DNA from 3 places in the Cedecea sp. genome. Region 2 is predicted to be linked to each of the others. Evidence: predicted binding sites of a transcription regulator. Region 2 holds the regulator's gene; each other region holds the start of a gene.
What was found. The regulator Fur, encoded in region 2, represses iron uptake genes when iron is present. The targets are predictions, from matches to a motif close to ATAATAATGAGAACNACTATCAA.

Region 1: a site for Fur is predicted at 6,334-6,356, ahead of feoA (ferrous iron transporter A). Genes of this name have one in related genera too.
Region 3: a site for Fur is predicted at 8,484-8,506, ahead of ftnA (non-heme ferritin). Genes of this name have one in related genera too.

Annotation. Positions count from the first base shown of each region.
Region 1 covers NZ_DASYBS010000153.1:58,385-68,284, forward strand. The annotation lists gene pckA (phosphoenolpyruvate carboxykinase (ATP)) at 1-725, shown strand, start outside; gene envZ (two-component system sensor histidine kinase EnvZ) at 792-2,141, opposite strand; gene ompR (two-component system response regulator OmpR) at 2,138-2,857, opposite strand; gene greB (transcription elongation factor GreB) at 3,096-3,575, shown strand; gene VGM55_RS24570 (Tex family protein) at 3,687-6,020, shown strand; gene feoA (ferrous iron transporter A) at 6,483-6,707, shown strand; gene feoB (Fe(2+) transporter permease subunit FeoB) at 6,760-9,078, shown strand; gene feoC ([Fe-S]-dependent transcriptional repressor FeoC) at 9,089-9,325, shown strand; gene VGM55_RS24590 (YdgH/BhsA/McbA-like domain containing protein) at 9,364-9,642, opposite strand; gene bioH (pimeloyl-ACP methyl ester esterase BioH) at 9,775-9,900, opposite strand, start outside.
Region 2 covers NZ_DASYBS010000065.1:90,357-100,256, reverse strand. The annotation lists gene nagB (glucosamine-6-phosphate deaminase) at 1-371, opposite strand, end outside; gene nagE (N-acetylglucosamine-specific PTS transporter subunit IIBC) at 706-2,730, shown strand; gene glnS (glutamine--tRNA ligase) at 2,909-4,576, shown strand; gene chiP (chitoporin ChiP) at 5,040-6,446, shown strand; gene chiQ (ChiQ/YbfN family lipoprotein) at 6,493-6,819, shown strand; gene fur (ferric iron uptake transcriptional regulator) at 6,919-7,365, opposite strand; gene fldA (flavodoxin FldA) at 7,645-8,175, opposite strand; gene ybfE (LexA regulated protein) at 8,355-8,633, opposite strand; gene ybfF (esterase) at 8,766-9,542, opposite strand; gene seqA (replication initiation negative regulator SeqA) at 9,717-9,900, shown strand, end outside.
Region 3 covers NZ_DASYBS010000042.1:53,075-62,974, forward strand. The annotation lists gene VGM55_RS06840 (CoA transferase) at 1-1,117, opposite strand, end outside; gene sdiA (transcriptional regulator SdiA) at 1,271-1,993, shown strand; gene VGM55_RS06850 (DUF2594 family protein) at 2,062-2,286, opposite strand; gene uvrY (UvrY/SirA/GacA family response regulator transcription factor) at 2,770-3,426, shown strand; gene uvrC (excinuclease ABC subunit UvrC) at 3,419-5,251, shown strand; gene pgsA (CDP-diacylglycerol--glycerol-3-phosphate 3-phosphatidyltransferase) at 5,309-5,857, shown strand; tRNA gene VGM55_RS06870 (tRNA-Gly) at 6,025-6,100, shown strand; tRNA gene VGM55_RS06875 (tRNA-Cys) at 6,152-6,225, shown strand; tRNA gene VGM55_RS06880 (tRNA-Leu) at 6,238-6,323, shown strand; gene VGM55_RS06885 (alpha/beta hydrolase) at 6,492-7,196, shown strand; gene VGM55_RS06890 (UPF0149 family protein) at 7,275-7,850, shown strand; gene ftnA (non-heme ferritin) at 7,893-8,390, opposite strand; gene VGM55_RS06900 (NupC/NupG family nucleoside CNT transporter) at 8,739-9,900, shown strand, end outside.

The DNA.
Region 1 (9,900 bases), on a different contig from region 2:
TCTATCACGCCATCCGTCGTGATGCGCTGCTGGAAAACGTCACCGTCCGTGCCGACGGCACTATCGACTTTGACGATGCCTCAAAAACAGAGAACACCCGCGTCTCGTATCCGATTTACCACATCGACAACATCGTTAAGCCGGTGTCGAAAGCGGGCCACGCGACCAAGGTTATCTTCCTGACCGCGGACGCCTTCGGCGTGCTGCCTCCGGTCTCGCGCCTCACCGCAAACCAGACGCAGTACCACTTCCTCTCCGGCTTCACCGCTAAGCTTGCGGGCACCGAGCGCGGCGTGACCGAGCCAACGCCAACCTTCTCCGCCTGCTTTGGCGCGGCATTCCTTTCGCTGCATCCAACGCAGTATGCAGAAGTACTGGTGAAACGTATGCAGGCTGCCGGGGCGCAGGCTTACCTGGTGAACACCGGCTGGAACGGCACCGGCAAACGTATCTCGATTAAAGATACCCGCGCAATCATCGACGCTATTCTGGACGGCTCGCTGGACGACGCAGAAACCTTTACTCTGCCGATGTTTAACCTCGCGATCCCAACTTCGCTCGCGGGCGTTGATACCCAGATTCTGGATCCGCGTAACACCTACGCCTCTCCGGAGCAGTGGCAGGAAAAAGCTGTACAGCTGGCGAAGCTGTTTGTGGAAAACTTCGAGAAGTACACCGACACCCCAGCAGGTGCGGCACTGGTAGAAGCCGGTCCTAAGCTGTAATCCAGAAAACTAAGGCGAAAAAAAACGAACCTCTCGGGGTTCGTTTTTTATTGGGCTGACGACAACTCAGCTTTCTCGATGCGTCACCACCCGGGTTATCGGCAACGGAAGGTAAGCCCTGATGCGCAGCCCGCCCCGCTCGCTTTTCCCGAGATCCAACATCCCGTTATGGTTGTCTATAATTCGCTGCACAATCGCTAACCCCAGCCCGGTACCGCTGGTACTGCGCGCGCTATCACCGCGAACGAACGGCTGGAACAGATGCTGAAGCTGATCCGGCTCAATGCCCGGGCCATCGTCTTCCACCTGGAACCAGGCGCGGTTTAGTTCGCTACCGCTGCTGACTTTAATCCAGCCATTGCCGTAGCGCGCCGCGTTCACCACCATATTGGCCACCGCACGCTTGATAGAGAGTGGGTGAATATTAAGGCGGATCTCGCCGTCCTTCAGGTCAGTATCGATTTCACGCTCGTAGCCGCTTTCGGCGGCAATCACCTCGCCAAGCACGCTGTTGAGATCCGCCATCTCCAGCGGCATCTCCTGCCCGGTACGCAGATAGTCGATAAACTGCTCGATAATCGCATTACACTCTTCGATATCTTTGTTAATCGACTCGGCCAGATAGCCGTCTTCCTGCCCCATCATTTCGGTTGCCAGGCGAATACGCGTCAGCGGCGTGCGCAGGTCATGGCTTACGCCCGCCATCAGCAGCGTGCGGTCGTCGGCCAGCTGTTTTACGCCCGCGGCCATATGGTTAAAGGCCCGCGTCACCGACCGCACTTCCGAAGCACCATATTCGCGCAGCGGAGGAGGAATGATCCCTTTACCGACCTGCAGCGCAGCGTGCTCCAGGTCGACCAGCGGTCGGTTCTGTATTCGAATAAAGAGCCACGCGCCGCCTATCGCCAATAGCATAATCGCCAGCGTATAGCGGAACAGCGGAGAGAAATCGCCCTGATGTATTTCGGTCAGCGGAACGCGTACCCAGATGTTCGGCGACAGCCAGGTCTTCAGCCACACCACCGGCGAGCTTTTATTTACCTCGACGCGCACTTCGGTTGGCCCGCCAAGCTGCTGCGCCATTTGCTGACTCAGAAACTCGTAGTGCTGCGCCCAGCGCAGACCTGCATCTTCCGCCGCCTCGTTGGAGTAAAGCGAAATACCCAGCTCGCGGTAAATTTCGCGACGAAACGCAGGCGGCACCACAAGTTGGGTGCCATCTTCAAGCTGCAGTTTGTCGGTCATCAGCATCCTGACTTCGTATGCCAGCACCTTATTGAACTGCTGCAGGCTTGGCAAAATCGCGAAATTCAGGACGACAAGATAGGTCGTCACCAGGCTGACGAACAGCAAGGTGACGATCAGCAACAGCGTACGGGCAAACGAGCTTCTTGGTGAGAAGCGAACTCGCCTCATGCCTTAGAACCGTCCGGGACAAAGACGTAGCCAAGACCCCAAACGGTCTGGATATAACGCGGATGCGCCGGGTCCTCTTCCACCATGCGGCGCAGGCGAGAGATTTGTACGTCGATAGAGCGCTCCATCGCGGAGTATTCACGGCCACGCGCCAGGTTCATCAGCTTGTCACGAGAAAGCGGTTCACGCGGGTGGCTAACCAGCGCTTTCAGGACCGCAAACTCACCGCTGGTCAGCGGCATCGGCTCGTCTTCGCGGAACATTTCGCGAGTGCCGAGGTTCAGCTTGAACTTGCCAAACGCGATAACGGCTTCTTCCTGAGACGGCGCGCCCGGCAGTTCGTTAGCCTGGCGACGCAGCACGGCGCGAATACGGGCCAACAGCTCACGTGGGTTAAATGGCTTCGGAATATAGTCATCTGCGCCGATTTCCAGACCGACAATACGGTCGACCTCTTCGCCCTTCGCGGTCACCATGATGATCGGCATTGGGTTACTCTGGCTACGCAGACGACGGCAAATAGAGAGCCCGTCTTCACCTGGCAGCATAAGATCCAGCACCATCAGGTGGAAAGATTCACGTGTCAGCAGGCGATCCATTTGTTCGGCGTTAGCGACGCTGCGAACCTGGAAGCCCTGCTCGGTGAGATAACGCTCTAACAGCGCGCGCAGGCGCATGTCGTCATCGACCACCAGAATTTTATAGTTCTCTTGCATCGTTTGTACTCCCAAAGGCTCGAACAGTTGAGTGTGTATTCTTAAAAAACTGCGCTAATACGACCAGTCAATTCTGGTATACATTCTAGTCGAAATTGTTACAAAGCATATTAAACAGTCGGTTATCAACGTTTTAAATCAAAATTTGGTGACTTGCTTCCCAAAATGCACCGGTTGCATTCTTCATTGAGCATCGGTTTAAATCACACTCTGATTTTACAGGCTGCAGGGTAGAAAGATGAAAACGCCGTTAATCACCCGTGAAGGCTACGAAAAGCTCAAAAAAGAGCTGGATTACCTGTGGCGTGAAGAACGCCCCGAGGTGACCAAAAAAGTGACCTGGGCCGCGAGCCTCGGCGATCGCAGTGAAAACGCCGACTACCAGTACAACAAAAAGCGTCTGCGCGAAATTGACCGCCGGGTTCGCTATATCACTAAATCTCTGGAACGGCTTAAAATTGTCGATTATTCGCCGCAGCAGGAAGGCAAAGTCTTCTTCGGCGCGTGGGTCGAAATAGAAAACGACGACGGCGACCTGCTGCGCTTTCGTATCGTTGGCTATGACGAAATTTTTGGCCGCAAGGACTACATTTCTATCGACTCACCGATGGCACGAGCGCTGCTCAAAAAAGAGGTGGGCGATTTAGCCGTGGTGCAAACGCCAGCGGGAGAGGCGCAGTGGTACGTCAATGAAATTGAGTATCCTAAACCTGAATAATTCGCACAGAACTGTCTGAAACCCAATATCCGGGGGTCGGTGGCTGGCATTTTCATGCCCCGATCCGTATAACTGTTTGCTGAATTTTCCGTACTACACAGATGAAAAGCCATGATGAATGATTCGCTTTGCCGCATTATTGCGGGTGAGCTTCAGGCCAGAAACGAACAGGTAGAAGCTGCCGTTCGCCTGCTGGATGAAGGGAATACCGTGCCGTTTATCGCACGTTATCGTAAGGAAGTCACCGGCGGTCTGGATGACACGCAACTGCGTCAACTGGAGACTCGTCTTAGCTACCTGCGCGAGCTGGAAGAACGCCGCCAGACCATCCTCAAATCCATTGCAGACCAGGGCAAACTGAGCGACGAGCTTGCCGGTGCCATCAACGGCACGCTGAGCAAAACCGAACTCGAAGACCTTTACCTGCCGTATAAACCCAAGCGCCGTACCCGCGGGCAAATCGCCATTGAAGCCGGCCTTGAGCCGCTGGCTGATTTGCTGTGGAACGAGCCTTCACACGACCCTGAGCAGGAAGCTGCTCGCTTCGTGGACGCCGACAAAGGCGTGGCGGACACCAAAGCCGCGCTGGACGGCGCACGCTACATTCTGATGGAGCGCTTCGCTGAAGATGCCGCGCTGCTGGCGAAAGTGCGTGACTATTTATGGAAGAATGCACACCTGGTTTCTGCCGTGGTAAGCGGTAAAGAGGAAGAAGGCGCAAAATTCCGCGACTACTTTGCCCACCACGAAGCCATTGCGACCGTCCCTTCCCACCGCGCGCTGGCGATGTTCCGCGGGCGTAACGAAGGAGTATTACAGCTATCGCTGAATGCTGACCCGCAGTTCGATGAGCCACCGCGTGAGAGCTATTGCGAACAGCTGATTACCAAACATTTGGATCTTCGCCTGAACAATGCGCCTGCCGATAGCTGGTGTAAAGCCGTCGTCAGTTGGACCTGGCGCATCAAAGTGCTGATGCACCTTGAAACCGAGCTGATGGGCACGGTACGCGAGCGCGCGGAAGACGAAGCGATTAACGTCTTCGCCCGCAACCTTCATGACCTGTTGATGGCGGCTCCGGCTGGCCTGCGTGCCACAATGGGCCTCGATCCGGGCCTGCGTACCGGCGTGAAGGTCGCAGTAGTTGACGCCACCGGCAAGCTGGTTGCTACCGATACCATTTATCCGCATACCGGCCAGGCGGCAAAAGCCGCTATCGCCGTTGCTGCGCTTTGCGAAAAGCATAACGTCGAGCTGGTTGCCATTGGCAACGGCACCGCGTCCCGTGAAACCGAGCGTTTCTTCCTCGACGTACAGAAGCAGTTCCCGAAAGTCACGGCACAAAAGGTCATCGTCAGCGAAGCGGGCGCGTCCGTCTATTCAGCTTCCGAGCTGGCGGCGCTGGAGTTTCCTGACCTGGATGTTTCTATCCGCGGTGCAGTTTCGATCGCTCGCCGCCTGCAGGATCCGCTGGCCGAGCTGGTGAAAATCGATCCGAAATCTATCGGCGTCGGCCAGTATCAGCATGACGTCAGCCAGGCTCAGCTGGCGAAAAAGCTCGATGCGGTAGTGGAAGACTGCGTAAACGCCGTTGGCGTGGATCTGAACACGGCTTCCGTGCCGCTGCTGACGCGCGTTGCCGGCCTGACCCGCATGATGGCGCAGAATATCGTCAGCTGGCGTGACGAGAATGGCCGCTTCCAGAATCGCCAGCAGCTGCTGAAAGTTAGCCGTCTGGGGCCAAAAGCCTTCGAGCAGTGCGCGGGCTTCCTGCGTATTAACCACGGCGATAACCCGCTGGATGCCTCAACCGTTCACCCGGAAGCCTATCCGGTGGTCGAACGCATCCTGGCCGCAACCCAGCAGGCGCTGCAGGACCTGATGGGCAACAGCAGCGAGCTGCGCGATCTGAAAGCCAGCCAGTTTACCGATGAGCGTTTCGGGGTCCCGACCGTGACGGACATTATTAAAGAGCTGGAAAAGCCGGGTCGCGACCCGCGCCCTGAGTTTAAAACCGCGCAGTTTGCCGAAGGCGTGGAAACCATGAACGACCTGACGCCGGGCATGGTGCTGGAAGGGGCGGTGACCAACGTCACCAACTTCGGTGCGTTTGTGGATATCGGCGTACATCAGGATGGGCTGGTTCACATCTCGTCCCTGTCGGACAAATTCATCGACGATCCGCACAAAGTGGTGAAAGCGGGCGATATCGTGAAGGTCAAAGTGCTTGAGGTTGACCTGCAGCGCAAACGCATCGCCTTAACCATGCGCCTCGACGAACAGCCGGGCGAAAGCGGCAGCCGCCGGAACAGCGGTGGTAATACCCCTCGTGAGCAAAAAGGCAGACCTGCTGCACCGCAAAAACCGCGCGGGCGTGACAACGCCAGCGGTGGAAATAGCGCCATGATGGACGCCCTGGCCGCCGCTATGGGTAAGAAGCGCTAATTCTCTTTCCTCTCCCTTCGGGGAGAGGAATTATTCTTGCGCTCACGCCGTTGTGCAAAAAAATAAACTAAGTTTGATTTAAATCAATTTTCAATAAATACCCTTCAGCGAAACCAGTAATTATCACCGATGCAACATTAGTGATACCTGAATAACATTAAAATAATAAACACCTTCACGTCATTTTATATAAATCAATATTATTCATGACGTTACAAAAAATCGCCAACAACACACGGTGATAAATAAAATCCCCACATCTGAAAAAAAGTGCCAGAACGCAATAATTCAGGCAGAAAAATAAATATTGTGGGCGGTAACCATTCTCATTATCATTGCATTGAACGTTATTTCTTCTCTTTCTTCCGACCGCTTAATTGGTTTTCGTTATGCGTCTCTTCTCGCTTATGGAAACGATCATTCAGTCAGCGTCAATGCAGAGCCCAGCTCTAAGTAGGTCCTATGCAATTCATACCGAATAGCGCGTGGAAAATTACCGGCTTCGCCAGTGAAATTAGTCCGGCTTACCGCCAAAAATTATTGTCTCTCGGCATGCTGCCGGGTTCTTCATTCAACGTAGTCCGCGTGGCTCCGCTCGGCGACCCTATTCATATCGAAACGCGCCGCGTTAGCCTGGTATTGCGTAAGAAAGACCTCGCGCTGGTGAATGTTGAAGCCGTTGCTTAACGGCGGGTGAGCGTACGCGCTTTTTGCAAACTCAACGAAGTCCACGAATAAAATGAAAAACTTAACCATAGGTTTAATCGGCAATCCTAACTCAGGTAAAACCACGCTATTCAATCAGTTGACGGGTGCCCGCCAGCGCGTGGGAAACTGGGCTGGCGTAACCGTAGAACGCAAAGAAGGTCAGTTTTCCACGCTTGAGCATCAGGTGACGCTGGTTGATCTACCCGGCACCTATTCGCTCACCACTATTTCGTCGCAGACTTCGCTCGATGAGCAAATCGCCTGCCACTACATCCTCAGCGGTGATGCTGACCTGCTTATCAACGTGGTTGATGCTTCCAACCTTGAACGCAACCTCTACCTGACGCTGCAGCTGCTGGAGCTGGGCATTCCGTGCGTGGTTGCGCTGAACATGCTCGATATCGCCGAAAAGCAGGCTATCCGCATCGACATCGACGCGCTTGCCGCCCGCCTGGGCTGCCCGGTCGTGCCGCTGGTTTCTACTCGCGGACGGGGAATAGAGAGCCTGAAGCTCGCCATTGACCGCAAACAACCCAACCAAAGAAGCGAACTGGTTCACTATCCGCAGGTTTTACTGCAGGAAGCGGATAAACTGGCAACGGCTATGCCACAGGAGATGCCGGTTAAGCAACGCCGCTGGCTGGCGCTGCAGATGCTGGAAGGTGACATCTACAGCCTGGCTTATGCGGGCGATGCCTCTGACGGGCTGAATGCCGCTCGCGCCCGCCTGGCGGACACCGTTGACGACCCTGCCCTGTTGATTGCCGATGCACGCTACCAAAGTATTGCCTCCGTCTGTGACGCAGTCAGCAACAGCATGACCGCCGAGCCGAACCACCTGACGGTGGCGATGGATAAAATCATCCTCAACCGCTACCTCGGCCTGCCGATATTTATGCTGGTGATGTACCTGATGTTCCTGCTGGCGATTAACATCGGCGGGGCGCTGCAGCCTATTTTTGACGCCGGCTCGGTGGCGATATTCATTCACGGTATTCAGTGGCTTGGCTATACGCTGCACTTCCCCGACTGGCTGACCATTTTCCTTGCCCAGGGCATCGGCGGCGGGATCAATACCGTGCTGCCGCTGGTCCCACAAATCGGTATGATGTACCTGTTCCTGTCGTTCCTCGAAGACTCCGGTTATATGGCTCGCGCCGCCTTCGTGATGGACCGCCTGATGCAGTCCTTAGGGCTGCCGGGTAAATCCTTCGTACCGCTGATCGTGGGCTTTGGATGCAACGTGCCTTCGGTCATGGGGGCCCGTACCCTCGATGCTCCACGCGAACGGTTGATGACCATCATGATGGCGCCGTTTATGTCCTGCGGCGCACGGCTGGCGATTTTTGCGGTCTTTGCCGCCGCGTTCTTCGGTCAGCAGGGCGCGCTTGTCGTGTTCTCGCTCTACATCCTCGGCATCGTGATGGCTATTCTTACCGGCCTGATGCTGAAACACACCATCATGCGCGGCGAAGCCTCACCGTTCGTGATGGAGCTACCGGTTTACCACGTTCCCCATCTCAAGAGCCTGCTCCTGCAGACCTGGCAGCGTCTGAAAGGTTTCGTGCTGCGTGCGGGTAAAGTGATTGTTATTGTGAGTATCTTCATTGGCGCACTGAACAGCTTCTCCTTTAGCGGCAAGGCGGTAAATAACATTAATGACTCAGCGCTGGCCTCCGTTAGCCGCGTATTGACCCCTCTGCTCAAGCCGATTGGCGTCCACGATGATAACTGGCAGGCCACCGTTGGGCTGTTTACCGGCGCGATGGCAAAAGAGGTGGTTGTCGGTACGCTGAATACCCTCTATACCGCCGAAGATATCCATAACGAGGAGTTTGATGCCGCAAGCTTTAATCTGCTTGACGAGCTGGGCGCCGCCGCCGATGAAACCTGGCAGGGCCTGAAAAACACCTTTAGCCTGAGCGTGCTGGCAAACCCGATTGAAGCCAGCAAAGGCGACGGCGAAATGTCCTCCGGGCCGATGGGCGTAATGAGCAGCAAGTTTGGCAGCGAAGCCGCCGCCTACAGCTATCTCATTTTCGTCCTGCTCTATATTCCGTGCATCTCGGTGATGGGCGCGATAGCCCGAGAGTCGAGCCGGGGCTGGATGACATTCTCGGTACTTTGGGGGCTGAATATCGCCTACTCGCTCTCTACGCTGTACTACCAGAGCGTCACCTTTAGCGAGCACCCACAGTTCAGTCTGGTCTGTATTTTGGCGGTGGTATTGTTCAACGTTCTGCTGCTGGGCGGCCTGCGCCGGGCCCGCAGCCGCGTTGACGTCTCGCTGCTGGCCGTCAGAAAAACGCCGTCGTCTTGCTGCCAGAGCAGCACCGGCGACTGCCATTAAGGAGCGATGAATGGCGAGCCTGATTGATATCCGCAACGCCCTGGCGCTTCAGGGCCGCCTGGAAGCGAAGCAGATAAGCCAGCAGCTTGCTACGCCCCTGCCGCTGGTGGCCGCCATGCTTGACCGCCTGGAGGCCATGGGTAAAGCAATGCGCATCAGTGAAGACCCGAGCAGTTGCCTGACGGGAAGCTGCAAAAGTTGTCCGGAAGGGAAACTGTGTGTGCGGGAGCTGTGGGCATTACGCTGACAAAAAAGGCGGGGTATCCCGCCTTTTTTATAGCAAAACTATTTAGCAATTTTATAGACGTCTGCAGTTGCACGAACGTTTTTCGTGTATTTCTCGGCGCTGGTCACCACGTAGTAGTCCCCTCCGAGCTTATCTGCTTTCTTAACCAAATCCCGCTTCGCATCCATTGAAGCAGACGTTTTATCGGTCACGATAGTGCCGATTTTGGTTAACTTCATGCTCGCAACTTTATCTTTTTCAAGTTCTTTAGCCGCAAAAGCGCCAAAGGAAACAGCACTAACCAACAATGTCGTAACGATGCCTGTTATCAATTTCATAGCCAGTACTCTCCATAGGTATCTGTTTTTTTAGTCACCGGGATTCACCCACAATGGTTTACTTATTCACCCTTTACAGGGTGAATAATTGAGTATTGGCACAAAATGCTTTTTTCGCCACGGATGAACAAATTACTCCCCGGGACGCTGACACCATTCCAGCAGGGCCCGGCAGAACTCAGCCGGATGCGAGATAAATGGCGCATGTGCCGCTTTGTCGAAGATAAACGAGCCGGATTGCGGCCAAAGGGTATCAAG
Region 2 (9,900 bases):
TTTTCTTCGTAACGGCGGCATTCTGCATCAACATCTTCGGCGTTGCCGTTCAGCAGGTTGATGTTTTCCGCTGGGATATCAACGTGATCAAAGAAGTTGCGGTGCATGAAAGTATAATAGCTTTCTGGGTGCTCTTTCGGCAGGCCGACATATTCGTCCATATTGAACGTTACGACGTTTTTAAAGCTAACCTGGCCTGCTTTATGCATCTCAACCAGAGCTTTGTAAGCTTCCAGCGGTGTACCGCCGGTTGGCAGACCCAGAACAAAAGGACGGTCCGCAGTTGGTTTGAATGCATTGATGCGATTTACAATATGGCGAGCTGCCCATTTGCCGACTTGTGCCGGGGTAGCCAGGGGAATCAGTCTCATCATTCACCTCGTAGTTTAAGAGTAAAAATAGGGTTAGCTGAATCGATCTCGATAAGCATAAGGGTAAACCACTTTTATACTGAACCGACAGGGATCAATCCGCTTTGATTTTTTGAATCATAAAATAAGTTTTCGGAGATAGCCAGTGAGAGGGGAGGGTTTAAGCGATATTTGGTGATAAATATCACAAAAAAGGTGCGTTTAATTTGCGGTACGAATTAATTTTTTTCACACTTCACCGTGTGATGTGAATCGTCGCCGTGTATTCAATGTAAGTAAGACAATAAAAACACTGCTTGAGCGAGCCTTAACGGGGTCTCATAGGGGGAATAAAGTGAGTATTCTAGGTTATCTACAGCGCGTGGGCCGGGCACTTATGGTGCCGGTGGCTACACTACCAGCAGCAGCAATATTAATGGGGGTTGGTTACTGGATTGACCCAGTCAGTTGGGGTGGAGATAACGCCTTTGCTGCACTGTTGATCAAATCCGGTTCCGCCATTATCGATCACATGTCCGTGCTGTTCGCCATCGGCGTCGCTTACGGTATGTCCAAAGACAAAGACGGTGCCGCTGCACTGACCGGCTTTGTTGGCTTCCTGGTTCTGACCACCCTCTGCTCACCGGCAGCGGTTGCGATGATCCAGAAAATTCCGGCGGACCAGGTTCCGGCGGCGTTTGGCAAAATTGAAAACCAGTTCGTCGGTATTCTGGTGGGTATCATTTCTGCAGAACTCTACAACCGCTTCAGCGGCGTTGAGCTGCCGAAAGCGCTGTCGTTCTTCAGCGGCCGTCGTCTGGTGCCTATCCTGACCTCCTTCGTGATGATTGCCGTTGCCTTCATCTTGATGTACGTCTGGCCGATGATCTTCGATGCTTTAGTTAACTTCGGTGAGCACATCCAAAAACTCGGTTCTGCCGGCGCAGGTATCTATGCCTTCTTCAACCGTCTGCTGATCCCGGTTGGTCTGCACCACGCCCTGAACTCCGTGTTCTGGTTTGACGTGGCCGGCATTAACGACATCCCTAACTTCCTGGGTGGCGCTCAGTCCATCGAAGCAGGTAAAGCGGTTGTCGGTATCACCGGTCGTTACCAGGCGGGCTTCTTCCCGATCATGATGTTCGGTCTGCCGGGTGCAGCGCTGGCCATCTACCACTGTGCACGTCCTGAAAATAAAGCGAAAGTTCTGGGTATCATGATGGCCGGTGCTTTCGCCGCGTTCTTCACCGGTATCACCGAGCCGCTGGAATTCTCCTTCATGTTCGTTGCGCCGGTACTGTACGTGATCCACGCCGTGCTGACCGGTATCTCCGTATTTATCGCGGCAAGCATGCACTGGATATCTGGTTTTGGCTTCAGCGCAGGTCTGGTGGATATGATGCTTTGGGTGCGTAACCCATTGGCAACCAAATGGTACATGCTGATCCCTCAGGGCCTGGTGTTCTTCGTTATTTATTACGTGGTGTTCCGTTTCACCATCACCAAATTCAACCTGCTGACCCCAGGCCGTGAACTGGCTGTCGCCGGTGACGAAGCTGATGGCCAGGACGTGAATGTGAGCGGCGATGCGAACCAGGACGTTTCAGGTCTGGCTCGTCAGTACATCTCTGCGGTAGGTGGCTCTGCCAACCTGACCGGTATTGATGCCTGTATCACTCGTCTGCGTCTGAGCGTGAAAGACTCTTCCGTAGTAAACGAAGCGCTGGCTAAACGTCTGGGTGCGACGGGCGTTATTCGCCTGAACAAAACCAGCGTGCAGATCATCGTTGGCTTTGCAGCAGAAAAAATTGCTAACGCAATGAAAACCGCGGGTACTGTCGAAGCAGCCGCGCCTGTTGCGGGTGCAGCCCCGGCCCCAGCCGCTAAACCACAGGCTGTACCAAATGCGACCAGTACGACTATTGCTGCCCTGGTTTCTCCGGTCACCGGTGAAGTGGTTGAGCTTGATCAGGTTCCTGACGAAGCGTTTGCCAGCAAAGCCGTAGGGGATGGCGTAGCCGTTAAGCCAACCGACAAAACCGTGGTTTCTCCTGCCGCCGGTACTATCGTGAAAATCTTCAACACCAACCACGCGTTCTGCCTTGAAACAGAAAAAGGCGCTGAAATTGTGGTTCACATGGGCATCGATACCGTTGCTCTGGGTGGTAAAGGGTTCACGCGTCTGGTGGAAGAGGGTGCGGAAGTGGTTGCAGGCCAGCCGGTTCTGGAAATGGATCTTGATTTCCTGAACGCCAACGCTCGCTCCATGATTAGCCCGGTTGTTTGCAGCAACATCGACGACTTCAGCGGTCTGGTTATCCAGGCGAAAGGTCAGGTGGTTGCCGGTCAAACGCCACTGTATGAGATTAAAGGCAAGTAATCGCTCCTGAGTAAGCATTTGTGCCTTAAGCGGCTGGCGTATATCGTCAGCCGCTTTTTTATTGCTTGTCGCCAGGCAAATATGGATAACCCTAATTTATGCAACTAAAGGTTGTTTCCCGAGGCCGCTTATTAGATCATGCACCGTTAACTAAGGTATACGCTTTGAGGAACCCGCGATGAGTGAGGCTGAAGCCCGCCCAACTAACTTTATTCGTCAGATTATTGATGAAGACCTGGCGAACGGTAAGCACACCAGTATTTGCACCCGTTTTCCGCCTGAGCCGAATGGCTATCTGCATATCGGCCACGCAAAGTCTATCTGCCTGAACTTTGGCATTGCCCAGGACTACCAGGGGCAGTGCAACCTGCGCTTCGATGACACAAACCCGGTAAAAGAAGACATCGAATACGTAGAGTCCATCAAACACGACGTTGAATGGCTGGGCTTCCACTGGTCCGGCAACGTGCGTTATTCGTCCGACTATTTTGATCAGCTGTTTAACTATGCCGTTGAGCTGATTAATAAAGGGCTGGCGTATGTTGATGAGCTGAGCCCGGAACAAATTCGTGAATACCGTGGCTCCCTGACTGCACCTGGCAAAAACAGCCCGTTCCGCGATCGTAGCGTTGAGGAAAACCTCGCGCTGTTCGAGAAAATGCGCAACGGTGAGTTCGCCGAAGGTACCGCCTGCCTGCGTGCTAAAATCGATATGGCCTCGCCGTTTATCGTCATGCGCGATCCGGTGCTGTACCGCATTAAGTTTGCCGACCACCACCAGACCGGCAGCAAGTGGTGCATCTACCCGATGTACGACTTCACCCACTGTATTTCTGATGCGCTGGAAGGCATTACGCACTCGCTGTGTACCCTGGAATTCCAGGATAACCGTCGTCTGTATGACTGGGTGCTGGATAACATTACTATTCCTGCACATCCGCGCCAGTACGAGTTTTCGCGCCTTAATCTCGAATACGCCATCATGTCCAAGCGTAAGCTTAACCTGCTGGTGACCGAGAAGATTGTTGAAGGCTGGGATGACCCGCGCATGCCGACTATCTCCGGCCTACGCCGCCGTGGTTACACCGCAGCTTCTATTCGCGAATTCTGTAAGCGCATTGGTGTGACCAAGCAAGACAACACCGTGGAAATGGCTTCTCTGGAATCCTGCATCCGTGACGATCTCAACGAGAATGCACCGCGTGCAATGGCCGTTCTGGATCCGGTAAAGGTAATTATCACTAACTACCCTGAGGGTGAGGAAGAGACGGTCACCATGCCGAATCACCCAAACAAACCTGAGATGGGCAGCCGTGAAGTGCCGTTCAGCCGAGAAGTCTATATCGATCGGGCTGACTTCCGCGAAGAAGCAAACAAGCAGTACAAGCGCCTGGTGCTGGGCAAAGAAGTTCGCCTGCGTAATGCGTATGTGATCAAAGCCGAGCGTGTTGAAAAAGATGCGGAAGGCAATATCACCGAACTGTACTGCACCTATGACCCGGAAACCCTGAGCAAGGACCCGGCAGACGGTCGCAAAGTTAAAGGCGTGATCCACTGGGTGAGCGCCGCACATGCGTTGCCGGTTGAAATCCGCCTGTATGACCGCCTGTTCAGCGTTGCAAACCCAGGTGCTGCGGAGGACTTCCTGTCGACCATCAACGCTGACTCTCTGGTTATTCGTCAGGGCTTCGTTGAGCCAAGCCTGCAGAACGCAGAAAAAGGTAAGGCTTATCAGTTCGAGCGTGAAGGTTACTTCTGCCTCGACAGCCGCTATGCGACGGCCGAAAAATTGGTGTTTAACCGCACCGTTGGCCTGCGTGATACCTGGGCTAAAATCGGCGAATAATTACTGTAGATAGCCTGATAAAAACGCCGCGGAATGCGGCGTTTTTTCTTTATTAGTACATGGTATTAACCTGTAGTACACATTCGCGATGCGAATTAATTCTCATTTACACACGCCTGAGTTTATCCCCACGCTACATCATGTTTTTCCCGTAATCTTCTGATGCTTATAATGAAAGCGCTCTCAAAAGTATTTTGTGTTCCAAATAAGTAGAATTATGGCCTAATAAACTTCGGTGTCATTTTGTTACAAATGCACATAGATTATGTGCTCTCTGTCATACTCCAGGAAATCTCTCATACAAAATCATTGATAATTCGCGTCGCGAAAAATAGTCTATGAGCAGCAGTAATGCGGGTGAGTAATGTAAAAACCGCTTTTAGCCGTTAGGCAATTTTACTTTTTTCGTCATTGACGCTTTTCACGTCAGACGATGATTTTTACGTCAAAGAGGAATTTAACTATGCGTACGTTTAGTGGCAAACGTAGTGCGCTTGCTCTTGCTATTGCAAGTGTTACCGCTCTTTCAGGTTTTGTTGTTGCTCCGCAGGTTAGCGCTGCGGGCTTTGTTGATGACTCAACGCTGACCGGTGGCGTCTATTACTGGCAGCGCGAACGTGACCGTAAAGACGTGACTGACGGTAAGTACAAAACTAACCTGTCACACTCAACCTGGAACGCTAACCTGGACTTCCAGTCCGGCTACGCAGCCGACATGTTTGGCCTGGATATCGCCGCTTTCACCGCCATTGAGATGGCCGAAGACAGCGCCAGCGGCCACCCAAACGAAATCGCATTCTCCTCTAAAAACAAAGGCTACAGCGAAGACTACTCCGGCGATAAAGGCGGCATCAGCCTTTATAAAGCGGCCGCTAAATTTAAGTACGGCCCGGTCTGGGCTCGTGCGGGTTATATCCAGCCAACCGGCCAAACGCTGTTAGCGCCGCACTGGAGCTTCATGCCTGGTACCTATCAGGGGGCTGAAGCTGGGGCGGCATTCGACTATGGCGATGCAGGTGCGCTGAGCTTCTCCTACATGTGGACCAACGAGTACAAGGCTCCATGGCATCTGGAAACGGACAAGTTCTACCAGAACGACAAAAAGACCAAAGTTGATTATCTGCACTCCATCGGCGCGAAATATGACTTCAAAAATGACCTGATTCTGGAAGGGGCATTTGGTCAGGCTGAAGGTTTTGTTGACCAGTACTTCGCGAAAGCGAGCTACAAATTTGACGTTGCAGGCAGCCCGCTGAGCACCAGCTACCAGTTCTACGGCACCCGTGATAAAGCCTCTAACAACACCATCAACGATATTTATGACGGTACCGCGTGGCTGCAGGCGCTGACCTTAGGCTACAAAATTGGCCAGGTTGACCTGCGTCTGGAAGGGACCATGGTGAAGGCAGAAGGCCAGCAGGGTTACTTCCTGCAGCGTATGACGCCAACCTATGCCTCTTCAAACGGCCGTCTCGATGTATGGTGGGATAACCGCTCTGACTTCAACGCCAACGGCGAAAAAGCCGTGTTCTTCGGTGCGATGTATGACCTGAGCAACTGGAATCTGCCGGGTTGGGCTGTTGGGGGCTCCTATGTTTATGCATGGGATGCAAAACCAGCCACATGGGCGCTTGATGCTTCCGGTAACCGTCAGGATATCGCATCCAACAAGATCAAAGAGTCTTCATACAGCCTCGACGCAATGTACACCGTGCAGGAAGGCCGTGCGAAAGGTACGCTGTTCAAACTGCACTTCACTCAGTACGACAACCACTCCGATATCCCAAGCTGGGGCGGTGGTTACGGCAACATGTTCCAGGACGAGCGTGACGTGAAATTTATCGTTATTGCTCCGTTCACCATCTTCTAATGCTAAATCGGGCGCGCAAGCGCCCGTTTTTTATAAGGAACTGAACATGAAAAAAATCCTGCTGGTTACCGCCGTGGCTTTCACGCTCTCCGCCTGCGTTCAGCCCCCGGCTCCGCCGGAAGATTCACATCTGAAGCAGGCTTACAGCGCTTGTATCAATACCGCAGAAGGCAACCCGGATAAAATCGAAGCCTGCCAGAGCGTGCTGAACGTACTGCGCCAGGAAAAACAGCACAAAGCGTTTGTTGAAAAAGAGACCGTGAGCGTGCTGGATTATCAGAAATGCATTCAGGCAAGAAAGAGCGGGAATGATGAAGCCGCGAAGGTTCGCTGCGATAAAATCTGGCAAGAAATTCGCGCGAATAACAGCTGATTACGTTTTTTCAGTCAATAAAAAAACCGGCAAGGGAAACCTGCCGGTTTTTTGCTTTTAAACGCCACCTGTTCGGCAGCGTTCGTTAATGCGGATTACTTATTTAGGATCGTGCGCGGTGTCGTCTTCGCGGCAGTCGCCTTCGGCACAGTGTCCGTACAGATAGAGACTGTGGTTAGTCAGGCGGATACCGTGGCGTGTGGCAATTTCACGCTGGCGCGATTCAATAGAATCATCGCTGAACTCGATTACTTTGCCGCAATCGAGGCAGATAAGGTGATCGTGGTGATGCTGCTGGGTCAGCTCGAAAACGGACTTGCCGCCTTCAAAATTATGGCGGGTCACGATCCCGGCATCGTCAAATTGGTTCAGCACGCGGTAGACCGTCGCCAGGCCTATTTCTTCGCCCATGTCGATCAGACGTTTATATAAGTCTTCCGCGCTGACGTGATGATTTACCGGCTCTTGCAGCACTTCGAGGATTTTCAATCGCGGAAGCGTGACTTTCAAGCCGGCCTTCTTTAATGCGGTATTGTTGTCAGTCATGCGGAAAGTGTCCTGTTGCTTAACGATTCGCTCAAACTGCAGTGAGCGTAAAGAGTAATGCGTCTCATTATAGAACTGCTGCTTCTAAATGGGAACCGCAAGTATGGTGCAAAATGAGGCTGAAAAATCGTGGCGGCGTCGCCATTTACAGTAATTATCAGCCAAGCTGTCAGGAAGACATTGTACAGGGATGTACAAGAAAGTTACAAACTTGTAGCAATTATTTTCATTGCTACAAGCTATCAAGATGGCGCAAACGCTGCATTTGCGCCAGGCAAATCAGGCGTTAATAATATCGGCCAGATTCAGTTCTTCAGAAATCTGTTTGACCCACTTCTCAACGCGCTCGGCGGTCAGTTCCGGCTGGCGGTCTTCGTCGATGGCCAGACCGACAAAGTTGTCGTCGTCTGCCAGGCCTTTTGACGCTTCAAAGTGGTAGCCCGCGGTCGGCCAGTGGCCTACGATAGCGGCGCCGCGCGGTTCGATGATATCGCGAATGGTACCCAGCGCATCACAGAAGTATTCCGCGTAGTCTTCCTGGTCACCACAGCCGAACAGCGCAACCAGCTTACCGTTGAAATCGACTTCTTCGAGAGTCGGGAAGAAATCGTCCCAGTCGCACTGCGCTTCGCCGTAGTACCAGGTTGGGATGCCGAGCAACAGAATGTCGAAACCTTCGAGATCTTCTTTGCTGCTTTTAGCAATGTCATGCACCTCAGCAACGTCTTTACCGAGCTGTTTTTGAATCATTTTTGCGATATTTTCGGTGTTACCGGTGTCGCTGCCGAAAAAAATGCCTACGATTGCCATGAGTAAAATAACCTCTTGAAACTTAATAGTATGCTGGCCGTTCAATGCCCACGTATAGGGCAATCATAGCAGAACAGCTCCACCAGCGGAAACAGCTATCACGCCGGGGTGCACAGTCTGCAACATGGTTTTGCTCACCCTTTTGAGATTTCAGATGACGGGCAGGGCAGCAGAAAGAGCTATCCCAGCTTTTTAAGCTGCTCGAGCAACATCTCTTCGATCAGTTCGCTACGACTGATGCTGCGGGCGTCGGCAAGCTGGTTGAGGGCGTCGACCGCATCATTGTTCAGTTTTAGCTCAACTCGCTTCAAACCACGCACTTTGTCGCGCTTAAGCTGATTGCGTTTATTAATACGCAGCTGCTCATCGCGCGAGAGCGGATTGGTTTTAGGCCGCCCGGGGCGACGCTCGTCCGCGAACAGATCTAATGTAGTACGGTCCGTTTGTTCTTTTGCCATGATTAGGATACTGACAGGAAATTCTGGCTGCAGGGGCAGGGTGCCGGTGCAATTAAGCGCGCCATCATACATCAGCGCGCCATTCCCGCCAACGCGTTAGCGACTTCTGCTGGCCGGTCGTTCTGTTTTTAATCAGTTTTTCGGTTCCGCGTCGATAAATCGGTGAATTGCGCGTAAAACTGCCTCCGGTTTTTCAGCGTGAACCCAGTGGCCCGCGCCAGCGATGACGTGCGCACGAGCCTGCGGGAACTGACTTAAAAGCGCCTCGCGGTGGCTTTCATCAACATACGGCGAGTTCCCGCCGCGGATGAATAAGGCGGGATGCTGCCAGGCGGGAACGGGTTGCCAGCCAACGATACTTTCGTATTGCTGCCAAAGCACCGGCACGTTGAACTTCCACTCGCCGTCGGCAAAAGACTTCAGCAGAAACTGAATGACGCCTTCTTCTTCTACGTGTTCGCGCATGATCTGCGCCGCCTGCTGGCGAGTCTCAACGCCTGCTTCAGTGACCGCACGAATCGCCGCAAAAATCTCGTCGTGACGGCGAACCTGATAGTTAACCGGCGCGATATCAATCATCACCAGTTTATCGATGCGCTGGGGGGCAAGAGCCGTCAGCGCCATCACCACTTTGCCGCCCATAGAGTGACCGATAAACGTGGCTTTCTCGATACCATAATCATCAAGCGTGTCCAGAACGTCGCCGGCCATTGCGGCATAGCTCATATCGTCGCTGCGCGGAGACAGCCCGTGGTTACGCAGATCTATTTGCAGCAAAGTATGATCTTTACCCAGATCCCGCGCCAGCACGCCGAGATTATCCAGGCTGCCAAACAGGCCATGGATCAGTACGATAGGGGAATTGCTATTCGATTGTTGCGCAGTTTGCAGGCGAGCATTTAATTTCATGGCAAAGTTCTTTATTTTGGTTCGTTTGGTTAGGGTATCATGTTGGCATTCCTGCGGGCGTGCGGCAAATATTCAGTTTACTCTGACTTTGAGTCGCCCCTCCTGTTCGCTGTTGGGATTTGACCCTATACTCCCAACGACTTGTATTCAGAAAAGATATCGTACTGGATTAAGATGAAAACAATCGAAGTTGATGACGAGCTTTACCGCTACATTGCCAGTCAGACTAAGCACATTGGCGAGAGCGCGTCAGACATTTTACGGCGTATGCTTAAATTTACCGCCGGGCAAACACCAGCAGCCACTCCTGCACCCGCTGCGCCTGAGCGCTCTGCGGCTCCCGTTGTTGAAGAGAAGC
Region 3 (9,900 bases), on a different contig from region 2:
CATGCCTTACCTTTAATCCTTTTAGCACCGCCGCGGCCATGAGATAGCCCGTTGCATGATCCAGTGCCTGGACGGGAAGCGGGTGAGGGCGTTCGGCTTGTTTCCAGCGCTGTCCAGCCTCGGCAATGCCGCTGGACATTTGTACCAGGCTGTCGAAGCCTCTTTTATTACGCCACGGCCCACGCCATCCCCAGGCGTTAAGTGAAACGTCTACCAACCCAGGGGAAAGTATCTGCCGGGTTTCGGCATCAAACCCTAACGCGTCCAGGGCATCCGCGCGGTAGCCGTGAACCAGGACATCTGCCCCGGCGAGCAAGGTTTTGAACAGCTCTCTGCCCGCCGAAGATTTGAGGTCGAGCCTGGCGCAACGTTTACCGAGCGTTATCTCCTCGACAAGCGTTGGTTCTTCCCATCCGGGAGGATCCAGTCGCAATACCTTAGCACCAAGTCCTGCAAGAAAGCGTGTGGCGACCGGCCCGGCAATAATTCGGGTAAGATCCAATACCCGAATACCCGCCAGCGGACGAGCGGGCGGCAGAGCGTATGCCGGGGAAGGGGCTTCAGCATGATACTGCTGCCAGAATAACGGCTCCGCCGCGACGGTTTTACCGTGTGGATGCGCCAGCCATTCGTCGTGTTTCAACATTGCGGCAGCGCACCCGCCCGCAGAAACGACCGCGTCTTCAAGCTCGATTTTGCCCCAGTCGGCCACGCGCTGCGCAAGCTCGGATTTGTCTTTGCTGATACCCAGAACATGCTCCATCGCCAGCCGATGATGCCGTGCGTTGGTATGCAGACGGATCCAGCCATCACGCGTAGCGTAATCCCCGGCGAATTCATCCCATAGCGCTGCAGATGGGCGATTGAGGGGGAAATGGCTTGCTGAAAACCAGTACGATGCCAGTCTTTGGTCTACGGAGAGAGGGGCATTCTGGCGAGACAGCAGCGCCTGAAGCGCAATGCCCGCGCTAGCCATGCTCGCCGTTGCGAGCCCGGTGACGGGAAAGCAGGCGTCGAGTTCGCCTTCGCGACGGACGGTTATCTGCCGCAAGGGCTCGCTAAGCTCCAGATCCTGAATCATTGCGGCAAGAAGCGCGGAAAACGAGAGGTTAACCATACTGAGCTCCAGTAAATTTTTCCTGACATATGTTAAAACCGAATAATTATGGCGGAAAAGCAATAAATCTCATCAATTACTTTAATAAATGTGTTAGCTTATTACAGTCTATTAATGAATACTTTTTTAGCGCCAGGAGAAACGCCAGATATAATGCTGGAACGTGACTTTTTTAGCTGGCGACGGGAAGCCCTCGAACTTTTCCTGTCAATTACTGAAGCCAGCGAATTACAAACTTTAGTTCAACAACAAACTCAATGCCTGGAATTTGATTATTTCTCGCTGTGTGTTCGGCATCCCGTGCCTTTTACACGGCCCAAATTATCATTGCAAAGTTCTTATCCGCAAAAATGGCTGGAGTGGTACGTCACAGAAAATTACTTTGCTATCGACCCGGTATTGAAACAGTCTAATTTCATGCGCGGTGAAATAATCTGGAGTGACGCATTATTTGCCGAGTCTCGTGAACTTTGGGACGCTGCGCGCGACCATGGTTTGGCTGCGGGAAGAACGTATTGCGTGATGGCGTCGAATCGCGCGGCGGGCTTCCTGTCCGTGTCCCGCTCAAACGTGCGTTCAGACATTCTGCCGGAGGACGAGCTGGGACTGCGTATTAGTTACCTTGCCGAGCTGAGTTTATCTACGTTGAGCCGGCTTGAAGACCCGTCAATGGAAATGATGGATATGAGGCTTAGCAAGCGTGAACGCGAAATCCTGCAGTGGACGGGAGAAGGCAAAACGTCAGCGGAAATTGCAATTATACTGTCCATTTCTGAGAACACGGTGAACTTTCACCAGAAGAATATGCAGAAGAAATTTAATGCGCCAAACAAGACGCAAATAGCGTGTTACGCGGCAGCAATGGGGATTATCTGAGTCTGAAAAGAGGATATTCCGTCAGACACTGACGGCTGGCGAAACAGGTTTCTGCCAGCCGCCCCGGCTTATTGACGGTAAGCCTGTTTAATTTGCTTAACGGTGTTGCAGAATACTTCAGCCTGAGACTGGTCTTCCAGTTGAGCGATTTGCTTTTCCATTTTCAGGATAACGCGGCCCGCATCAGCCTGGCCCATAGACTGAAGCATCAGGGTTAGCAGCGTTTTCAGACAGGTGACTTCTTGTGCCAGTTCGCTGGTGTTTTCGGCGGTGGAAAAAACAGGAGTGCTCATTTACTTTCCTCAATGCTTAGTTAGTACGCTGCCATTATGCACAGTGATATTCATAAGGCGGCGGAGTATAGCATAACATTCAGTAAAATTATTCATGTTAAGGCAGGGCGGATGCGCGCGGGTGTTTACGGTAATAAACGATACCCCTCGGGGGGTTATTAGTCGCGGTGAGGGTAGTGGTTAAAAACATTTTGTTTCGTTCTCGTTTAACTAACGTTAAATAAAGCGGAGCAATTAGTTTTTTATTCTTGTCAGGGCAGCATTTCGGTAATTAGCTGTTTTTTAATCAGAGGATAATAGGGGCTTTGTCGATTCTAAAATGTTGATGCGTACCGCAGACTCCCTCCCGAAAGTAAAGATATATTCTCCTTTTTAGTTAGCACGGCGTGCTTACTGCAATTTGGATTTTAATGTTGCCCGAAAAACGTTAATATATGACCAATTAGCTATCAGCAGCGTTATCCCTTTCTGGAGAATAGCCCTTTGATCAACGTTCTTCTTGTTGATGACCACGAACTGGTGCGCGCAGGGATACGACGCATTCTGGAAGAGATTAAAGGCATCAAAGTCTCGGGTGAAGTGAACTGCGGTGAGGACGCCATTAAATGGTGCCGCAGCAACCCGGTCGATGTCGTGTTAATGGATATGAATATGCCGGGGATCGGCGGGCTGGAAGCCACCCGTAAAATTGCCCGTTACTCTTCAGATATCAAAGTCATCATGTTGACTATCCATACGGAGAACCCGCTGCCTGCCAAAGTGATGCAGGCCGGTGCGGCGGGTTATCTGAGCAAAGGTGCCGCTCCACAGGACGTGGTGAACGCTATTCGCTCCGTCAATGCGGGGCAGCGTTACATCGCCTCTGACATTGCCCAGCAGATGGCCCTGAGCCAGATTGAACCAGAGGCGGAATCGCCCTTTGCCAGTTTGTCTGAGCGTGAATTACAGATTATGCTGATGATCACCAAAGGCCAGAAGGTCAACGAGATCTCTGAGCAGCTTAATCTCAGCCCTAAAACGGTGAACAGCTATCGCTATCGGATGTTTAGTAAACTGAATATCAGCGGTGATGTTGAGCTGACGCACCTGGCGATTCGCCACGGGTTATTCAACGCGGAGACGTTAATCAGTAGTGAGTGAGACCTTTGATTCCCGGGCTTTTCTCAAGACGGTGACCAGCAAGCCCGGCGTCTACCGTATGTACGATGCCGGCAGCACGGTTATCTACGTCGGCAAAGCCAAAGACCTAAAAAAGCGCCTGTCTAGCTACTTCCGCGCGAATCTGGCGAGCCGCAAAACCGAGGCGCTGGTGGCGTTGATCCACCATATTGACGTCACGGTTACCCACACGGAAACCGAAGCGCTGCTGCTTGAGCATAATTACATTAAGCTCTATCAGCCGCGTTATAACGTTTTGCTGCGTGACGACAAATCCTATCCTTTTATTTTCCTGAGCGCAGACAGCCACCCGCGCCTGGCGATGCATCGCGGTGCTAAGCACGCGAAGGGCGAATATTTTGGTCCGTTCCCTAACGGTTACGCCGTGCGTGAAACGCTGGCGTTGCTGCAAAAGGTGTTCCCGATTCGCCAGTGTGAAAACAGCGTTTATCGCAACCGCTCACGGCCTTGCCTCCAGTATCAAATCGGGCGTTGCCTTGGCCCTTGCGTATCCGGTCTGGTCACGGAAGAGGACTATGCTCGCCAGGTCGACTATGTCCGCCTGTTTCTGGCCGGTAAGGACGATCAGGTTCTGACTCAGCTTATCTCTCGCATGGAACAAGCCAGCCAAAACCTGGAGTTTGAAGAGGCCGCCAGGATCCGCGATCAGATTCAGGCGGTGAGACGTATTACCGAGAAACAGTTTGTTTCCAATACCGGCGACGATCTTGATGTCATTGGCGTATCGTTTGATGCCGGTATGGCCTGCGTGCACGTGCTGTTTATTCGTCAGGGGAAAGTGCTTGGTAGCCGCAGCTACTTCCCTAAAGTCCCGGCAGGCACCGAGCTGAGCGAAGTCGTCGAAACATTTGTTGGTCAGTTCTATTTGCAGGGCAGCCAGATGCGCACGCTGCCCTCAGAAATCCTGCTCGATTTTGCGCTGGCGGACAAATCGCTGCTGGCCGACTCACTCAGCGAACTGGCGGGACGCAAAGTGAATGTGCAAACCAAACCGCGGGGTGACCGTGCGCGTTACCTGAAGCTTGCGCGTACCAATGCGGCAACAGCGCTGGTGACCAGGCTTTCCCAGCAGTCAACCATTCAGCAGCGGCTGAAAGCGCTTGCAGAGGTGCTGAAGCTGCCTGAAGTGAAGCGTATGGAGTGCTTTGATATCAGCCATACGATGGGGGAACAAACCGTGGCTTCCTGCGTCGTCTTTGACGGCAATGGTCCGCTTCGTTCGGAGTACCGACGCTACAACATTACCGGCATTACGCCGGGTGATGATTATGCCGCGATGAACCAGGTACTGCGCCGCCGCTACGGTAAAGCAATAGAAGAAAGCAAAATACCTGACGTGATTCTGATCGACGGCGGGAAGGGGCAACTGGGGCAGGCGAAGACCGTGTTTGCCGAGTTGGATGTCTCCTGGGATAAGCACCATCCTTTGTTGCTCGGCGTAGCGAAAGGCAGCGATCGTAAGGCGGGACTTGAGACGCTGTTCTTTGAGCCGGAAGGCGAGGGATTCTCTTTACCACCGGATTCGCCGGCGTTGCACGTGATTCAGCATATCCGTGATGACTCGCACGATCATGCGATATCCGGGCACCGTAAAAAACGTGCTAAGGTAAAAAGTACCAGTTCGCTGGAAACTATCGAAGGGATCGGCCCAAAACGCCGCCAGATGTTGTTGAAGTATATGGGCGGATTGCAACCGTTAATCAACGCGTCCATTGAAGAAATAGCAAAAGTGCCGGGCATCTCGCAGGCATTGGCAGAAAAGATCTACTACTCGTTGAAACATTAAGGGCTCTGTAGCAACATAGAGACAATTTCCACTTATGACAGATAGTTAACCGGCACTATGCGATTCAATATCCCAACACTGCTCACGCTGTTTCGTGTCATCCTTATCCCGTTCTTTGTGCTGGCGTTTTATCTGCCGTTCAACTGGGCCCCGTTCCTTTGCGCTTTTATCTTCTGGCTGGCGGCGATAACCGACTGGTTTGACGGTTTCCTGGCGCGGCGCTGGAACCAGAGTACGCGCTTTGGCGCATTCCTCGACCCGGTTGCTGATAAGGTGATGGTGGTGGTGGCCTTAGTGCTGGTAGCGGAACACTATCACGCCTGGTGGGTCACTCTGCCCGCGGCAACGATGATCGCCCGCGAAATTATCATCTCCGCACTGCGCGAATGGATGGCGGAAATCGGCAAGCGTAGCCGCGTTGCCGTCTCCTGGATAGGCAAAACCAAAACCATGGCGCAAATGCTCGCGTTGATCGGGATGCTGTGGCGCCCGAATATGTGGATAGAGTACACCGGTATTGCGCTTTTCTTTGTTGCTGCAGTACTTACGTTCTGGTCTATGTTCCAGTATCTTGCTGCGGCACGCGGCGATTTGCTCGAACCGTGATCTATCCGGCGCAAAATTCAGCAAACGATTCGTACTGTTATAAAATTTCATTGACTCAGTGCGTCAGGTAAGTAGAATGCAACGCATCGAAAGGCAGCACTGCTTGCCGGAAGATAATAAAATCAAGTGATTAGCTTAACGGCCACCAACGGTCACTTGTACAAAATGCGGGAATAGCTCAGTTGGTAGAGCACGACCTTGCCAAGGTCGGGGTCGCGAGTTCGAGTCTCGTTTCCCGCTCCAGATTTAAGCAATAGACCTTGTCTGTTGCGGCCTGAAAAGGCAAAAGATTTTGGCGCGTTAGCAAAGCGGTTATGTAGCGGATTGCAAATCCGTCTAGTCCGGTTCGACTCCGGAACGCGCCTCCAATTTCTTCCCGAGCCCGGATGGTGAAATCGGTAGACACAAGGGATTTAAAATCCCTCGGCTTATGGCTGTGCGGGTTCAAGTCCCGCTCCGGGTACCATGGGAATAAAAGAATAAAATCAATGATAAGCAGTGTCGTGTAAACCACCTTCGGGTGGTTTTTTATTGCCTGCTATTTGCCTTCCAGAAATTTACGCCTTCGTCCTTTGCCTGTTCCCCTAAAAGAATGCCATGCTGAGCCATCGATTAGCACCACGCTCAGGTGAATATGAACATCTCTTCACGACACTATTTTGACGTCAGTTTTCAGGGCCACAGGCTTTATGCTGACAGCATCTTCGGCAGCAAAGGACACGTGCTGATGATCCACGGAGGGGCAAAAGACCGTGAGGCAGGCCTGCGTTATCGCAACTTACTGGCTGAACTGGGCTTTGGCAGCACGGCGTTTGATTGCATAGGGCACGGGGAAACCGGCGGGGAACTTTCTCACTCTTCGCTGGCCAGCCGCACCGGGCAGGCAGAGGCAATCGCCAGACATCTGGGCTCCCGGTTAACGGGATGTATGGGCGTGAGCATGGGGGCATATAACGCTTTGCAGCTAAGCCGCTCCGTACCCCTGCGCTCATTGGTCCTGATGGTACCCGGCGTGTATCATCCTTCGGCATATCGGGTAAATTTTGGGCCTGAATTTTCTGCGATTATCCGCAAGCCGCTGAGCTGGGCGGAGAGTGATGCGTGGCAGATTATCTCTGAATTTAGCGGGAATGCTTTGGTGATTGCCGCCGCTGAGGATCAAGTGATCCCCGCCGGGATCCCCGGGCGGCTTTATGATTCGGCTTCCAGTCAGATAAATAAAGCGTTGCTGACTATCCCAAATGCCGGTCACAACAGCGTATGGCAGGAATTGCAGCATAACAGGCGGCTCTACGACAAGACTTGTCAATTACTGACGGAATGCCTGTCTGATTCGTAATGCGGCATAACTCTTCGGAGCCGGAACGGGTACAATACGCTACATTTTAAAAAAAAACGCGATATGAGGAGCCCGCTGATGACCCAGGGACCGCTGAACGAAGATGAAATTGTATGGCTTGATGATGTGCTGATGAAATATGGCACGGACCATTCAGTGATTGATGTGGCTGAGCTGGACGGACTACTCACGGCTATTCTCTCCGGGCCAAAAGTGACCGAGCCTGCCACCGTGCTGCGCGCCGTATGGGGCGGGGATGTTGAACCCGAGTGGGAGACCAAAGAAGCGCTCACCCGGTTTAGCGTACTGGTATTCCAGCATATGAATGATATTGCCGAACGCCTCGCGGAGTACCCTGAGCAGTTTGAACCGCTGTTCGGCACCCGTGAAGTGGATAACCGCGAAATCACTATCGTTGAAGAGTGGTGCTACGGCTATATGCGTGGCGTAGCTCTTGAGGAGTGGCCTGCGTTGCCGTCTGCGCTGCAACCGGCGCTGGCTGCGATTGCGTTGCACGGGCTTGAAGAAAATCAGGCGAAATTTGAAAGCATGTCGCCGGAAGCATTCTGGGGGAGCATTGAGGCCATTAAACCTGCGGCACTGGATCTATACGGTTACTGGCATAGTCAGCGTGACGGCGGGGCGCTGCACTAAAATGAAAGCAGCAGGCCGCAATGGCCTGCTGACTGAGAGCAATTAAGCCTGGGTATCCAGGGTTGCCAGCTCTTTATCGACGAAGTACAGGCCTTCGCCGCTTTTGCCCACCAGGCTAAGTTTATCCAGTACGGATTTAAACAGTTTTTCTTCTTCATGTTGCTCGGCAACATACCACTGCAGGAAATTAAAGGTTGGATAATCCTGCGAGGTCATTGCAGAGTGCGCCAGTTCATTAATCTGACGAGTAATTAATTGTTCATGCTCGTAGGTCGCTTTAAATAAATCATCCAGCGAAGCGTACTCTAAATAAGGAGACGGGATAGCGTTAATACGCGGCATGCTCCCGGTATCATTTAAGTAAGCAAACAGGCGCTGCATGTGCTCCATCTCTTCCTGGGCATGGCGACGCAGGAAAGCGGCTGCCCCTTCGAAGCTGTGATAGCTGCACCAGGCGCTCATCTGCTGGTAGAGCAAGGAGGAGTAGAGTTCAAGGTTCATCTGCTCGTTCAGTTTTTCAATCATTTCCGTCTTCAGCATCACAGGCTCCATAATTTTGGGGGGCGTTAATATGGCGCTACTTTAATTATTTATTTTTCTGAATGCAAAGGAATTGTTAATTATATTAGTGTAATGAGAATGGTTGTTACTATTATTTTATTTATGACAACATAAATTAATAATGAGAATTAATCTTGTTCCGCTTTTCTATTTAATGGGCCTGGTTGGCGGTAATAAAACGCGAATATTTTTGATTGAAATAGTAACCATGCTAACGGTAAGCTTATGTTGCCATTGGAAAAACTTATGGCTAAATATTCTTATAGGCGCCATTTACCTGACGCAGTAGCTGTGGCTAAATACGTTTCTTTCAAAATTAGATTGCACATGAATATTCTTCATTTTCTACTCGCACTTGTTGTCATTATGGGACTGGCGTGGCTGGTGAGCTTTGACCGCAAAACCATCCGTATCCGCTATTTGTTACAACTTATCGTTATTGAGGGCCTGCTGGCCTTCTTCTTCCTGCATTCCGACAGCGGGCTGTGGGTGATTAATGGTGTCTCTGGTTTCTTTGGTCACCTTCTGACCTTTGCCGGGCAGGGCAGTGATTTCGTCTTTGGCGGAATGAGTAAGGCGGGTCTGGCCTTTATCTTCCTTGGCGTACTGTGCCCGATAATTTTTATCTCGGCGCTTATCGGTATTCTCCAGCACTTCCGTATTTTGCCGATCGTTATTCGTATCGTCGGTACGTCGCTTTCCAAAGTGAACGGCATGGGTAAGCTTGAGTCGTTTAACGCTGTTAGCTCGCTGATTCTGGGGCAGTCTGAAAACTTTATTGCCTACAAAGGCGTATTGGGTGACCTCAGTTCCCGCCGCCTGTTCACCATGGCTGCGACGGCGATGTCTACCGTTTCGCTGTCGATTGTAGGCGCCTACATGACGATGCTGGAACCCAAATATGTGGTGGCTGCGCTTATTCTGAATATGTTCAGTACCTTCATTATCCTGTCGATCATTAACCCGACTCGTCCGGGCGCTGAGCCAGAAATTAAATTAGAGAAGCTGCACGAGTCGCAGAGCTTCTTTGAAATGCTGGGCGAATACATTCTGGCGGGTTTCAAAGTCGCGATGATTATCCTGGCGATGCTGATTGGTTTTATTGCCCTCATCAGCGCCATCAACGCACTGTTTGCCACGATCTTCGGCCTGAGCTTCCAGCAAATTCTCGGTTACGTGTTCTATCCGTTTGCCTGGCTGGTGGGTATTCCTCCGGCGGATGCGCTGAAGGCGGCCGGTATTATGGCAACCAAGCTTGTCGCCAACGAGTTTGTGGCAATGATTGAGCTGCAAAAAATCATGGCAACGCTGTCACCGCGCGGTCTCGGGATCTTGTCGGTATTCCTGGTGTCGTTTGCTAACTTTGCCTCAATCGGCATTGTTGCTGGCGCCATTAAGGGACTGAATGAAAAGCAGGGGAACGTGGTGTCTCGCTTTGGTCTTCGCCTGGTGTACGGGGCGACGCTGGTCAGTCTGCTGTCGGCGGCGT